One region of the Colwellia sp. BRX8-5 genome, then DNA from elsewhere that is predicted to be linked to it. Evidence: riboswitches for the same ligand, from Rfam matches in the RefSeq annotation. Region 1 holds a riboswitch; the other holds the start of a gene.
The links. Region 1 has a riboswitch for cobalamin ahead of cobO (cob(I)yrinic acid a,c-diamide adenosyltransferase). Riboswitches for the same ligand answer to the same signal wherever they lie in the genome.

Region 2: another riboswitch for cobalamin. It lies ahead of H4J62_RS13075 (ABC transporter ATP-binding protein); the one in region 1 lies ahead of cobO (cob(I)yrinic acid a,c-diamide adenosyltransferase).

What each region holds. Positions count from the first base shown of each region.
Region 1 covers NZ_JACGVR010000011.1:1,843-9,630, reverse strand. Annotated here, with positions in the region: gene lolE (lipoprotein-releasing ABC transporter permease subunit LolE) at 1-710, opposite strand, end outside; gene lolD (lipoprotein-releasing ABC transporter ATP-binding protein LolD) at 720-1,403, opposite strand; gene H4J62_RS09335 (lipoprotein-releasing ABC transporter permease subunit) at 1,396-2,634, opposite strand; gene H4J62_RS09330 (M13 family metallopeptidase) at 2,965-5,037, shown strand; cobalamin riboswitch at 5,189-5,333, shown strand; gene cobO (cob(I)yrinic acid a,c-diamide adenosyltransferase) at 5,456-6,061, shown strand; gene H4J62_RS09320 (c-type cytochrome) at 7,046-7,501, shown strand; gene H4J62_RS09315 (MBL fold metallo-hydrolase RNA specificity domain-containing protein) at 7,519-7,788, shown strand, end outside.
Region 2 covers NZ_JACGVR010000019.1:24,593-32,380, forward strand. Annotated here, with positions in the region: gene cobU (bifunctional adenosylcobinamide kinase/adenosylcobinamide-phosphate guanylyltransferase) at 1-136, opposite strand, end outside; gene H4J62_RS13060 (adenosylcobinamide-GDP ribazoletransferase) at 133-969, opposite strand; gene cobT (nicotinate-nucleotide--dimethylbenzimidazole phosphoribosyltransferase) at 970-2,052, opposite strand; gene H4J62_RS13070 (iron ABC transporter permease) at 2,064-3,083, opposite strand; gene H4J62_RS13075 (ABC transporter ATP-binding protein) at 3,076-3,939, opposite strand; cobalamin riboswitch at 4,085-4,234, opposite strand; gene H4J62_RS13080 (histidine phosphatase family protein) at 4,307-4,918, opposite strand; gene H4J62_RS13085 (hypothetical protein) at 4,990-5,229, shown strand; gene H4J62_RS13090 (TonB-dependent receptor) at 5,335-7,788, opposite strand, start outside.

The DNA.
Region 1 (7,788 bases):
CCCTGAACTTGCCCCTTCGCGAGATTAACCATTTTTTCGGCATGCTCAAGTGAAAGATATACAGAGTTTTCGTCAATCGTACCGCCAAATTTAAAAATGCCAACAACTTTTACTTGGTGCTTAACCGGCACAGGAAATTTAGCACTCGCTTGCTGGTTATTTTTTTGGGCAATAACACTCGATAGTAACAATTGTAGTGAGTCGCCTAATTCAAGTTGTAATTTTTTTGCAACTCCCGAACCGATAACAACACTAACCGTAGGGTTTTCGGTATTTTCATTATCAACGATCGCTTGCCAGCTGCCGGCAATCATATAATCGGCAATGGTAGAAACTTGCTGTTCTAACTTTACATCGACACCACGCACAGCAACGGCTTTGAGTTCACTGCCATGTTGCATCATACCGGTAAGTTTTATCACAGGTGCAGCGGCTATCACTTGTGGATGTTGTTGTGCTTTCGCCACGTGTTTTTGCCAGTTATCTATCGGCGTATTAATAGCAATTAGCTCACCGTGAGGAATAACCGACAGCAAATGTTGCGCTAATGCTCGCTCGAAACCGTTCATTGCTGAGAGCACTATAATCAATACCATTACACCAAGCGCAATACCGATAGTGGAAGATGCTGAAATAAACGAAGAGAAGCCATTACCGTTTCGGCTACGCACATAACGTAAACCTAAAAATAAACTTAATGATTTGGTCATTTAAAAGCCTTAACTTTCAAGGGGCGCTAACCGGCCGTGCGATAAACGTAGTTGACGATCCATTCTGGCAGCAAGTATTAAGTCATGGGTAACAATAACAAAACTGGTGTTTACCGTTTTATTAAGGTCACGTAATAACTGATATATTTGCTCTGCGGTATCAAAGTCTAAATTACCTGTTGGTTCATCAGCTAATATTAATGAAGGTTTAGTCACTAATGCCCGAGCAATAGCGACACGTTGACGCTCACCACCAGAAAGCGCGGAGGGCCGGTGCTCAAAGCGGTGACTTAACCCAACCTGTGTGAGCATTTCTTGTGCGGCAGCTAGGGCCGATTTAGGTGAATCCCCGCGAATCAGTAAAGGCATTGCCACGTTTTCTTGTGCTGAAAACTCCATCATTAAATGATGGAATTGATAAATAAAACCAATATGTTTATTGCGAAATTTAGCACGTTGCTTGTCAGATAACTGGTGGATATCAACACCGCTAATAAAGACCTGCCCTGAAGACGGAGAATCTAGTGCTCCAGCTATATGTAAAAAAGTACTTTTACCACAACCAGAGCTGCCCACTATAGCAACAAGTTCACCCGCATCTACTGACAAATCAAGCCCGTCTAAGACTTTGGTTTCAATGCTACCTTGATAATATGACTTTGATAATTGCTGACAAAGTAAACCTTTACTCATTTCGTAAAACCTCGGCAGGCTCTGTTAAAGAAGCCTGATAAGCGGGATATAATGTAGCAATAAAACTCATCGCTAACGCTGATAAAACAATACTAAACACATTGTTCACTGATAGTTCGACGGGCAAAGACTGCCCTGCTCCCAATAAATTAACACCGAGAAGGGTAAATATAGTGTTTAAATTTAAGGTTAGTATGGCGCCAACCACAGTACCGATAGTGACGCCCCAAAAACCATTAACTAAACCTTGAGTAATAAATATTTTTACCACGCCAAGACGATCTAGCCCAAGTGTTTGTAAAATACTAATTTCACCCTTTTTTTCGATAACAACCATCACTAAAGCGGAAACAATATTAAACGCGGCAACGGCAATAATTAAGCTCAACATCAACCACATCATATTTTTCTCCATGCGCACAGCAGAAAATAAAGCGCCTTGAGTATCGCGCCATGTCGTAAAATCATACTGTGGATATTGTTGTTTTAAACGTTTGACCACTTGATCAGCAGCAAAAGCATCATCAAGATACAAACGAAGTTTTTCAACGCCATCACCTCTTTGTCGATGAAGTTTTGCGCCATCTTTACTGTGAATATAGACCAGTCCTTCATCAACTTGTGAGCCAACACTAAAAATACCAGCGATGGTAAAGGTGCGTTGCACCGGAATTCTCCCCATTGGGGTAAAGACGGTTTTATTAGGCAGTGTTAAACGTATTTTATCACCCAAATCGACATCAAGTTGCCTTGCTAGCGACTGTCCGATAACAATGGCAAAGCTCTGTGTCGATAGATTATCTAAATGTCCTGATACCATAGAGTTGTTAACAATATTGTGCTGCTCGAATTCAGGCATGATTCCTTGAATGAGTACACCGCGTAATGCGCCAGAATTAGCTTGTATGAGTGCTTCACTTTCCAACAAAGGAGTAACTTCTTTAACTTTAGGCGTAAGTAATAATTGTTCACGTAGGATTTGCCATGTAGGTAAAGCATTGTTTTTGTTTTGCTGAGGTTGATTGGCGACGACAATATGGGGAACTAGACCCAATATTCTCCGTTTTTGTTCACCTTCTAAACCGTCCATAACGGAAACAACTGTGATCAATGATGCGACACCCAGGACGATACCGACAATGGAGAAAAAAGTGATAAAGGATACAAATCCAGAACTTTTACGGCTACGACTATAGCGTAGCCCAATGAAAAAACTGACGGGTTGAAACATTAATTAAACTTCATCTTATGTTATTCAGTAAGAGAACGATTACTCTATAAGTAGCCACAGCATAGCACAGTCAATGTTTTATTTGGCAGCAAAAAAGCCAATAATTAATATTGATAAAAATCAAAGTGAAAAATATTACGATTATTTTCAATTAGTTAAATAAAAAAATAAAAAAATCATCAGGCTTAATGTACAAAATAAAATACGGCACTGCTGATACATTATGTAAAAATTCATGTCCAAATCTAGTAAAAAGCCCTGTAACCCTTTAGTATCAATGCGTTTACCATTTTATAACCATATTCTTTACTTAATAATAATGAGATTACCATGAAAAAAATAATAACAGGTGCAGTCTGTTCTTCGTTATTGTTGCTTGCCGCTTGCAACGACAATCCAGAAAGCACTGAGACAACTAAGCAAGAAATGCCTATCATGCAAAAAACTGCATTAGCTTCAGGTATCGACAAAGCAACAATGGACTTATCCGTTCGTCCACAAGACAACTTTTATCGTTATGTAAACGGTGCTTGGTTGAACGCTAATGAAATCCCTGGAGATAAAACGTCAATTGGTGCCTTTTATGACTTACGTGACGAAGCTGATGACAATGTAAAAGTAATCATTGAAGAATTAGCAGCAACAGAAAATTTAAAAATGGGCAGCGACGAGCAAAAAGTAGCTGACTTATTCCGTTCATATATGAACATGGATGCACGTAATACTGCAGGTACGGCTCCTATCCAACCATTATTTGATAGCATCAATGGTTTAAAAGACAAGAATGAACTTGCGACATTTTTTGGTAAAAATCAAAAAAATGGTGTCGGTAGCCCATTAGCGTTTTATATCAGCGTTGACGGTAAAGACTCAACTCGCTATGCCACTCATATTTGGCAAACAGGTTTAGGCTTACCCGACAGAGATTACTACTTTGATGAAACCGAACGTTTTGCCGCATTACGTAAAGGTTATGTTGCTCATATTGAAAATATGTTCAACTTAGCTGGTTTGAAGAACGGTAAAGCTGCTGCGAAAACGGTCATGGCAATTGAAACTAAATTAGCAGGTTTTCATTGGACAAAAGTTGAAACTCGTGACAGCAGTAAAACTTACAATAAATTCGATGTCGCTGACTTAAACACAGTTACTGATGCATTTAACTGGAATGCTTACCTTGCTGCTCAAGGCGTATCAGCCCAAAAAGACATCATTATTAACCAACCTTCATTTGTTAAAGGTTTTGGCGAAATATTTGCAGCAACCTCATTAGCTGATTGGCAAACTTACTTAACTTTCCATACCTTAAGTAACTTTGCTGGTTCTTTAACCGCTGATTTAGATAATGAAAATTTTGACTTTTATTCTCAGCAGTTAAGAGGACAAAAAGAACAACGTCCAATGTGGAAGCGTGGTGTTGGCGTAGTTAACAGCAATTTAGGTGAGGTTATTGGTAAAGTTTATGTGAGCCGTCACTTTAAGCCTGAAGCTAAAACCCGTATGACACAACTTGTTGAAAACTTACGCGGAGCATATGGTGCAAGTATTGATGAACTAGAGTGGATGTCTGATTCAACTAAAAAAGCTGCCCATGTAAAACTAGCAAGCTTTGATCCTAAAATTGGTTACCCAAATAAGTGGGAAGATTACTCCGCACTTGTTATTAAAGGTGATGACTTAGTTGGCAATAAAATGCGTTCTGGTAGTGTTTCTCATCAAAAAGAAGTCGCTAAGTTAGGTGGTCCAATTGATAAGCAAGAATGGGGCATGACGCCGCAAACTGTTAATGCTTATTACAATCCAACTAAGAATGAAATTGTTTTCCCTGCAGCCATATTACAGCCACCATTTTTCAACTTAGCTGCTGACGATGCGGTTAACTATGGCGGTATTGGCGCGGTTATCGGTCATGAAATGGGTCACGGATTTGACGACCAAGGGAGTAAGTATGATGGCGACGGTAACATGCGTAACTGGTGGACTGAAGCAGATTTAGCGGCCTTTAAAGTTCGCACCGATGACTTGGTAAAACAATACGATGGCTATTCAGTATTTGAAGACTTAAATGTAAACGGTTCTTTAACACTGGGCGAGAATATTGGTGATTTATCAGGGGTAACTATCGCGTATAAAGCTTATATTGCTTCATTAAATGGTAAAGAAGCACCGGTAATTGACGGACTAACTGGCGATCAACGTTTCTTCATGGGCTTTGCTCAAGTATGGCGTGGAAAAAAGGTTGAGAAATCATTACGTAATCAAGTAGCAACTGACCCTCATTCACCTGGTGAGTTCCGTGCATTAGGCTCTTTATCTAACATGCCTGAATTCTACAAAGCGTTTAACGTTAAAGAAGGTGATGCTATGTATATCGCCCCTGAGAAACGTGTAAAAATTTGGTAAGCCAATGGCTTAGTTAAATAACGTTATTATTAGAAAACACTAAAATGCCAACAACTATTGTTGGCATTTTTATTACTGAAAATTCCTTGCCTTAGATTCTATTTATCAAAAACATAAAATCAATGATGTTTAATGCCGCTAGATATTGTAAATAATTAAAAATCTCGTAAACTAACGCAACGTAAACGTGTTTAGGGAATAAGGTGAGAAACCTTGACTGTTCCCGCAACTGTAAATTGTAGTGACTTAAGAGTTGCCAATGAGTCAGCATACCTATCCACAATAAAATCACCACCATTAACATCAATAAAATCGTGCGGGAATACACGGTAAATTGCTATTTTTTAAGGGACCCCCTTAACGTTAGCCTTGCCTTTTCTCCTCTTTAAAAAAACTATAATTACCCATAGGAATACTCATGGTTGACGAAACACAAAAAAGTGAAAAACACCAAGCACGCATGCAAAAAGTAAAAGATAAAGTTGATGCAAGAGTTGATGCTGCCACTGATGAACGCGGTATATTAATTGTAATTACAGGTAACGGTAAGGGTAAGTCAACATCAGGATTTGGCACGCTAACTCGCGCAGTAGGACACGGTCTAAACGCAGCAGCCATTCAGTTTATAAAAGGCACTTGGGCTTGTGGCGAAAGAAATGTCCTAGAAAAGCTCGGCGTACCTTTTCACGTGATGGCAACAGGGTTTACTTGGAATACACAAGATAAGTCAACCGATATTGCGGCTGCTCAACTTGTTTGGAAAGAAGCAAAGAAACTATTAGCTGACGAAACCATTGATGTTGTGCTACTTGATGAACTGACTTACATGCTGTCGTTTAAATACCTTGATCTTGATGAAGTACTAGACGCCATCGCTAATCGCCCGCCGATGCAACATGTAATAGCCACAGGCCGTGGCGCACATCGTTCACTCTTAGAATTAGCTGATACGGTTAGTGAAGTGCAATCGATTAAACATGCTTTTGATAATAATATAAAAGCACAAAAAGGTATTGATTGGTAATAACTCAGCCATGTTGATACCAACTACGTCATGTTGATAACAACTACGTCATGTTGATACCAACTCCGTCATGCTGAATTCATTTCAGTATCAGCATGGCGAAATGACAACCTAAAATCGAGCTTTCATGTGTTACACGCATAATGTCTGATATTGATCTCTTCAGATCACTTTTACTACAAAGACGACCTATCTTAATTTTAATAAGTAGTCCGCTTAGCCACCACAGCGGTCGTTCATCATCTAATAATTAAAGCTTACTTTGATAAGTATTGCAGAAGTTAGCTTTTGGTTTTTCTTTAGGTAGACTGTTCGCTCAGGCTGTGTGAAAACACTCAGCTTACAATTTTTATGCAACGCTATGTAAATTCAAAGGTAGTTTGACACCAAACTTACTACAGATTTAAATCTACAGAGCCTTTTGTCGTTGATATTTTCAAATTACGCAAGTTCAAAATAGTTTTCACACAGCCTGCGCTATCAGTTGACCTTAATATTTATGTATTAAAGGTTCGTTAAGCTTTTCTGCACTTATTGGTTTGTTAGCTGGCATTCACCCGGCAAAAAGTGCCGCTAAATTAGCCCCCATAAAAGCGCTGCGCACTGAATGATTTATTCAGTGTTATCGGATAGACAAAGTTATTTACCTACTTTATTCATAAGCTGTTAGTTTTTCATTAACGTCTACATCATTGATCTATATCAACGTCCTTCCAAGAAAAAATAGAATCCTCAAGTAAGAACAACTAGACTAAAAATCAACCTAATAGTGGAAAGCGCTATGTGTAATTTTTTTGGAATCATCTGCTTTTTAACTTGTACTGCTATCCCAGAAGAGTCTTTGATATCACCAGAAAAATGCTTATCTATACAATTTGTAGATATCAATAAGCAAGAAAAAATTCTAATACTAGTGTGACTTTACTCATGGTTTTGATCAGCGCTTTAATTAATTCAACTTAAAAAAGTAATTAAGGAATAACAATGAAATACATTCTATTCACTTTACTTATCGTTTTGTCATTAACGCTATTCAGTTGTGATAAAGGGGTTGATTCCCCACGAGGATTTAGCCTGCCTAAAGGTAATATTGAAACAGGTAAAACAGTTTTCTTAAAGTACCAATGTTTAGCGTGCCACACACTAAAAGGTGTTGAGGACTCCAGTATTGTAAAACAACAAGATATCTCTGTTTCCCTTGGGGGTGAGAAAACTAAAATCATAACTTACGCTGAATTAGTTACTTCAATAATTAATCCATCTCATAAATTCTCCAACCCGCATTCGCCTAAGCTAAGAACACCTGAAGGAAAATCAAAGATGAAGGTCTTTAACGATGTTATGACCGTGACCGAGCTTATTGATTTGGTGTCCTTTTTACAGCCAAATTACACATTAAAACCTTATCAACAAACCAGATATCCGTATTACCCACACTAATCCTTATGGGAGCTAAAATGAATATTAAATTTTTCGGTGCCACTCGTGAAGTCACGGGTTCTTGCTATTTGGTGCAAGTAAACAACAAAAATATACTTATTGAATGTGGGATGTTTCAGGGCTCTCATGAGCATGAAAAACACAATCACGACCCCTTCCCTTTTGATGTTAGTGAGCTAGATGCGGTGATCGTCAGTCACGCACACCTTGACCACACAGGTCGATTACCCATGCTCATAAAAGAAGGTTTTCATGGTTGTATCTATACTCATAATACCACGGTAGAT
Region 2 (7,788 bases), on a different contig from region 1:
CTTGCGCCGTAGCGAGATAACATATCGTTAGCCCTGCTGATTCAGCCTGTTTGGCAATATTTTCGGCGAGGCTCGACTTTCCTGAGCGTGCTCCGCCTAAAATTAGATGAAGTGTATTAGCATCACTAATTTTCATAGGCCTGCCTCCGTCAAAAATGTTGTCGCTGGAGACGCTAAGACCAGTAAAATAGCATAAACCGCCACTTCTAAAATTTGTTGCGCAGCTCCTAAACAATCACCAGTAAAACCACCTAATTGACGATTAAACCAAAATATTAATAAAAGACGCATTAGCCATAAGCCCGCTATTAGTACTAAACAATGCACGGCTGGTAATAAGCTAAACATCACCACCGCTGCGGTAATTAATAAGATTAACAAGCCTTTTAGAGATAAATGCTGCGCTAAAGGTTTAACTTTTGATTGTGCATCTTCGCTGACATAAGCCATGCTAAAGATTAAACTGGTACTGACGGCTCGGCTTAAGGTATGCGCTATAATCAATGCCACAAAAAGTGCTAATAAAGGATTGCTGCTATGGCTACTTAATAACACTAAACTCTGATATTTGATCATTAAAATGAAAAATAAGCTGGCTGCGCCATAAGTCCCTAAACGGCTATCTTTCATAATGTTTAGCTTTTGTTCAACGGTCCAACCACCACCAAAGCCATCCCAAACATCAGCCCAACCATCTTCGTGAAAAGCGCCGGTAAGCAATAAGCTCGCCGCCATAGAAATAAGTATCGCTAAAGAAATGGGTAAAAAGCTCGCCAACAACACTAAAATAGAGGCGGTGATCACACCAATAAACAAACCAATTAAGGCAAAATATCGGCTCGCTTGATGAAGCATTTCAGGTTTTACCACCTCAGGTAAACGCACCGGTATACGAGTAAAAAAACTTAAAGCAAGTAACAACAAATAGTATTGTTGTTGGCATTGTTGCCAGCGTGATTGCTTAGTCATTTAATCTTCAGCTTTGTTAGTGTTAGCACCAGTAACATCGGTCACTTGCGCCTGAGTAAAGCTTGCCATATCATTATAAAAAGCCACAGCCGCCTGAATTAATGGCAGTGCTAATGCAGCGCCTGTGCCTTCCCCTAAGCGTAAACCTAAATTTAATAGCGGCTTAACCTGCAAATGGCTAAGCATTTTTTGATGACCTTGCTCACCCGAGCAATGGGCAAAAATCATATAATCTTTAACATTTTTATTAATACTGATAGCGAGCATAGCGGCGGCAGTACAAATAAAACCGTCAACAACAACAAGCATTTCTTGTTCGGCCGCCGCTAACATAGCTGCGGTAATTTGTACGATTTCAAAACCACCTAAAGACGCTAAAATTTCTTTAGGGCTGTTGAGACTTCCTTGATGAAGCACTAATGCTTGCTCAATGACCTGTTGTTTGATTTTTACTATTTCATCACTAACGCCAGTACCTCGTCCAACACATTCACTGGCTGGAATACCCATAACAGCGGCCATAATAGCTGCGGCAGAAGTGGTGTTACCAATTCCCATTTCACCAAAAGCGATTAAGTTACAGCCTTTTTCATGAACTGATTTGACCAAAGCAGTCGCTTTTTCAAAACCGAGTTCAACTTGCGCTAGACTCATCGCTGGGGCGATATTTAATGGTGCGGTGATATTGCCTATACGTTGATTGATAACGCCTGAACAATTATCGATTGGCGATAAAATACCCGCATCTACCACACTTAACTGCCAACCAAGCTGCTTACAAAAGACATTGATCGCCGCGCCACCGCTGGCAAAATTAGCGACCATTTGTGAGGTCACTTCACTAGGTGCAATAGAAACACCTTGCGCTGCGACACCGTGATCACCGGCAAATATAAATAAACTAGGATGTTTAATACTCAATGATTGTTGGTCAGTATTTACTATTGATAACTGCACAGCGGCAATAATTTTAGCGGTATCTTCTAGTTGGCCTAATGCGCCGAGTGGTTTAGTTTTTCCATCGATAGTCGACTGGATCTGTTGATTAAACACATCAGTTACTTTTTTAATAGCAAAGTTCATCAATAGCTCCTTTAAGCTTTATTTTTGCGAAAGTACAACAAGGATAAAAAGAATAAGCTCCCCAAAGCAGAAGTGATAACACCTACGGGTAGCTCTTGGTTTTCTAGTACAACTCTCGATAATACATCCACCCAAATCATAAAAATACCACCGACTAAAGCCGTTAACATAATGCCAAAAACAGTACCTTGAGAAACAAAAAATCGTACAATATGGGGTATCATCAAGCCAACAAAGCCTATACCACCACACAAAGAGACTAACGTTGCGGTGATCAGTGAACTCAGTACCAACATCACTAAGCGAAAGCGGTTAACATTAATACCTAAGGTTGTAGCACTTTCATCGCCTAGCAACATTGCATTCAGTTGGCGTCGATACGCTAACATCATAATGACACAGCTAATAATAACGACCGCGGGAAACCATAAAATAGACCATTGCGCACGCGAAAAACTGCCCATAGTCCAAAATAATATCGCCGTAACCGCTTGTGGATCGGTATGATAAAGTAACAAGCTAGTAAACGAGCTGAACAAAAACGATAACGCTACGCCAGCCAATAGCATAGATTCAACTTGTTGACTTTGCCGACGACCAGAGATCATTAGCAACATTAGCATCGCCACTAAACTGCCCGCAAAAGCCGCGACAGGTGTTACAACAGAAATAGTGCTGCCCAATAAAACAATAGATATAACGACTCCTAAAGAAGCCCCTGAAGAAATACCAAAAAGATAAGGGTCGGCTAATGGATTTCGCGTTACCGTTTGTAAAATCAGCCCAGAAACCGCTAAGCCACAACCCGCTAAAAAAGCTAAAATAGCGCGCGGCATACGTAATTCCCAAATAATACGCTCATAAAAAATCACCTCGCTCGCGTCTTTATCTGTGGATAAACTAGCCAGTAGACTCGAAGTAACATCGCTAAAACTAATATCTGCAGCACCTAAAGATAACGACGCAATAAAGCTGATAACACCAAAAGCTAAGGTCAGAAAAATAATCCACGAATGATTGACCTTAAACATGAGGTAACGCTCTACTTTCTGCCGTTTTTTCTTGAGTATCGTAGCCATAGAAATAAGAAATATGAGGAACCTTATGTTGTGGATGAAGAGAGACTTGCGCGCAGACACCAAATACATTTGATAACATTTCAGAGGTGATCACCGCTTGTGGTGACCCTTGCTCAACCAGTTTACCTTTATCTAACACCAGCAGTTGATCGCACATCGCACTGGCAAGGTTTAAATCATGAAAAGACGCAATAACCGTGATGCCTAGCGATTTAGCTAATTCAATAACCTGAATTTGGTAGCGAACATCAAGATGACTGGTTGGCTCGTCCATAATAAGTAAGCTGGGCGTTTGCACGATAGCACGAGCTATAAGTGCGCGTTGTTTTTCTCCACCGGATAAATGTTCAAAATTTTGTAAGTTTTTATCCACTAAGCCAACTTGCTTAATAGCACGGTCTATCTTAAGTCGGTCGCTGGCTTGTTCACGGGTAAATAGACCTTTGTGTGGCAGTAAACCCAGCGCAACAACGTCATGAACAGTTAAGTTAAAATGGGTGGGTGTTTCTTGTAAAACTACAGCGATATCTTGCGCATATTGATAGGCGTCATACTTTTGCCAAATATCTTTTTGATTAAATTGCACCAAACCAGAATCAGGTTTTACGTAACGATATAAGCAGCGAAGTAAGCTAGACTTTCCGGCACCATTAGGCCCTAAAATACCAGTAAAACTGCCTTTTTTAATGGTGAAAGAAATATCATCTAAAATAAGTTGGCTGTCGGCATGCCAAGAAAGATGCTGCACTGAAAGCAATGCGGTATTAGCGGTATTTATTGATGAGGATTGATCCTGGCTACTATTCAAAAATTGCTACTCACATACTATTGACACTTAAGGAGCATCAAACAGAGCACAATCAATCTCTTAGTATATGAAAAACTCAAGAGTCGACAATACAATGTTCGAGTAAACCCGCTCGACTTTGTTGGTTTTGCCTGTCATTTTGATAGGCAAATGACTCTAAATTAATGGGTATCCTGACTTAAGCTTTATGGTTATTAACTACCACTAAAAGGCTTTTACAGTTGCGGGTACAGTTGCGGTTTTTCACCACATTCCCACATTAAAAATGAGTTATATAATTTTGTTTGGAGATTATCGTCTGCTCACTAAAAATAGCAAGGTTTAATTGCCAATAACACCGAATTCATTGACTTATCGAGGTAACTTATCACCACACTATTTTTGGCCAATCAACGCCACTATCATCAGTATAAATATTAACTTTAACTAGCCCTGCATAAGGAATATCAATATGACTCATGTGAACCGTGCCCGGCATAGGCAAATTAAGTACACGCGCAATTAAGTGTTTGATAACACCACCATGCGCAACCACCAAGGTATTTCCTTCGGGTGCGTCTGCGAGCCATTCTTGCCACCAAGTATCGACACGCTTAACAAAATCAGCCATAGCTTCACCATTAGGCACAGTATGCTGCCAAGGGTTTTGCCAAAAATCACCCAGTGAAGGCTGCAGAGCACTGGCTTTTATCTGCCACAAGGCTTGATAGGTTTGTCCATCCCAATCACCAAAATTCATTTCTTTAAGGTTATCGCTTAATTGGAGATTAATGCTGTATTTTAATGAGTATGCTTTGGCAAACACCTGACAACGTTGCAAAGGTGAACTGATACAAAAGGATATCTCTGGTAATTTTTGGCTAACGTCCCACAGCTGTTGCAAGCCATTTTCAGAAAGTGCGACATCTGTTTTACCGGCTAAAATACCCGGTGTAGCAATTTCACCATGGCGTAATAAATATAAAGTCCGCTGTAGCAAAGCATTACCTCTTAATATATATAGTGTAAAAAAGCATAGCGTAACCTTAAATTCAACATTGCGTAAGTACTATGACAAATAGCTGTGCACTTATAAACAACAGCACAGGAGTCAATGTTGTTCACTTTAGCGAAAGTGAGCACTTAACTATCTTGCCATTTAGCCTCTCGTTAACCGAAGAAGCGCACGTTTTAACCTCTTCCTTTCCTTTCATGATGAGGCCTAGATTTAAAGCTGAAATACCTGCTAATTCGTTTGGATCTTGTGATACTGGTGGAAACCAAGGTGGTCCAGGTGGTCCTCCCCCTTAATACTTTAATGTAATAGCAAGAAGTGCCTAAATTCATCTATAAAAAAGCCGCTCAGTTTACCTGAACGGCTTGGCTAATTTAAATATGTTTAACTTTACTATTTAATTAGAAACTATAACGAGCAGTCAGTGTAATTCTACGTGGAGCTTGGTAGTTTACCGGTGTCGTATAGTTAGGGTTAGGCAGTCTCGATGAAGCCGAGCCTACGTCACCTGTTTCATTGTATTCAGTGACTTCTTGAAAGTTAAAGGCATTTCTAACATTGACTTTCACGGTTAAGCCATCAACATATTCCGGCTTATATGTTAAACCTAGGTCAACATTTTTAACCCATGGAGTACGGCCTTGATCGCCACGATTACCTAAGACACCACCACAGTAAAACGATGAAGCACCGTAATTAGCTAAACCGCCAGCATCAACACCTAACTCATCTCTAAGTTCGTCAAGCGGAATAAAACCAACACAGTTTCTTGGACGACCAGATTGTAAACTGAAATTAGCAGATACTGAAATCTCATCATTAACTTGGTATGCACCAAAAGCTTTAAAGGTGTGACGACGATCATTGGGTAAAGCACCATAGGCACCATGCTGAAATAATGCATTATCAATGTCTTGTGTTAAACCTGCATCCTCTTGCTCTAGAGTCGAGTTAACATAACCTTCTGAGTTACCTTCACTTTTAGCTAAAGTATAAGAGCCCTGCAAGAACCAACCGTCAGCAAAAGGCTTCTCGAAAGTGAATTCTAAAGCTTTATAAGTACGTTTGTATTTTTCTAGGCCAAAGTATTCTTCAGGAACACTTTCTACGTCGTAATTACCGTCATTGTTAAGATCCAGCGCAATAGAAAAATCATTACCTGGGTTCATCATCATACAGCCAGCCATTGATTTATAATCGAAATCATTATAACCATTGTCTGTTGCATAATCGATAAATGGCTGATGAGAACAGTAATCATCCATGCCATCTTTAACTTCACGGTAAATAGCCTTGGCACCTAAAATCCAGTCATCAACCTGCTGTTGATAGCCAAGAATAAATTCATCTTGATGCATAGGTTTTAAGTTTGTTGCCGCTACGGTTCTTGAATCAGGCGCTTTATCATCACCGTTAGAGTTTCTTGTACCAATAGCGTCGCCCACTTTATCAGGAGCAGCAGTGATTGGATTTTCATCAGCACTGTCTACATAAAAGTACTCTTCATAGCTCCATTCAGTGCCTGCAGCACGAATATTTGTATTAGCCGCGATTGGCATAAAGTAACGTCCGGCAGTACCGAAAAGTTTTTTGTTACCATCGCCATCCATATCCCAAGAGAAGCCCAAACGCGGCGCCAATTCACTGTCAGATTTAACAAATGAATCGCCATCACCGTTGCGGTTTTCAAAGCCTTCAGAACGTAAACCTAAGTACACCATCCACTCATCAGTAACTTGCCAAGTGTCTTCTATATAAAATGCTGTGTTTTCAACTTCATAAGAAGCAGAACCCGTATTACTTTCTCTATGGCGAATATATTCTTCACCTGCTGTTACAAATGCACCATTGACGCTTTGTCCGCCTGCTCCGTCAACATCTTGAGCTACATGCCAGCGCCAGTATTCGCCACCTGTAAAGGTAGTGCCTCGTTTAGTCGAGGTAAATTTCTCTTGGTCATAACCGACACGAAGTGTATGTTCACCTAGAATCCATTCTGCGCCTAAACGTAAAGAGTCGCGTTCATCAGTATCAGAAGCGATCCCAGCTTCAGGCACAGTACTTTGGCCTTGAGCAATACCCCAACAACCAATGCTTTGTGAACTTGAAGGTGTTTCACGGCGATCGAATACTAACTCACATTCAGCGCCAGGGCCGATATCAGGGTTACGCGTTTCTAGTTCATTGGTCATGTTGCCCCAAAGAACACTTACTGAGAAATCATCAGTTAAAAATCCGGTATAGTTAACGATAGTAACATCGCCACCTTTGGTGATCTCATAAGGGTCAGCAGCTTCACCATGAGTCCCAGTGTAATACATACCTTCAGGGTTACTGTATGAGGTAAATTCTTGTGTTTCTTCATTATCGATGTAAGTCATCTCTAATAAATGGTCGTCTGAGATATTCCAATCAAGCTTTAACAAGTACATTGGTGAGTCGTCTTTCATTGTCTCACTTGTTTGTTTGCCAAAGGTATTGCTTTCATCATCTTGGCCTTCAAATAAGCCAAAAAAGAATAGTTTATCTTCAACAATAGCGCCTGATGCATAGGCATTATAGGATAAAGAGTCAAATTCATTAGCTGAGCGGAATGAAGAATAACGGTTAGAGTATTCTAAATCAGGATCGCGAGAAGTAACATCTTTGCCATCTTCTCTAAAACTTGCTGGCGTAGATTCAATTGAGCCACCAAATTTCCATTCATTTGAACCACGTTTAGTTACTAAACTAACAACGCCACCTAATGAACGACCGTATTCTGCGCCATAACCACCGGTGCGAACTTGTTGCTGTGAAACAGCATCATAAGGAAGGTCAGCAAAAGAGGTAAAGTTACGAATATTAGTAACATC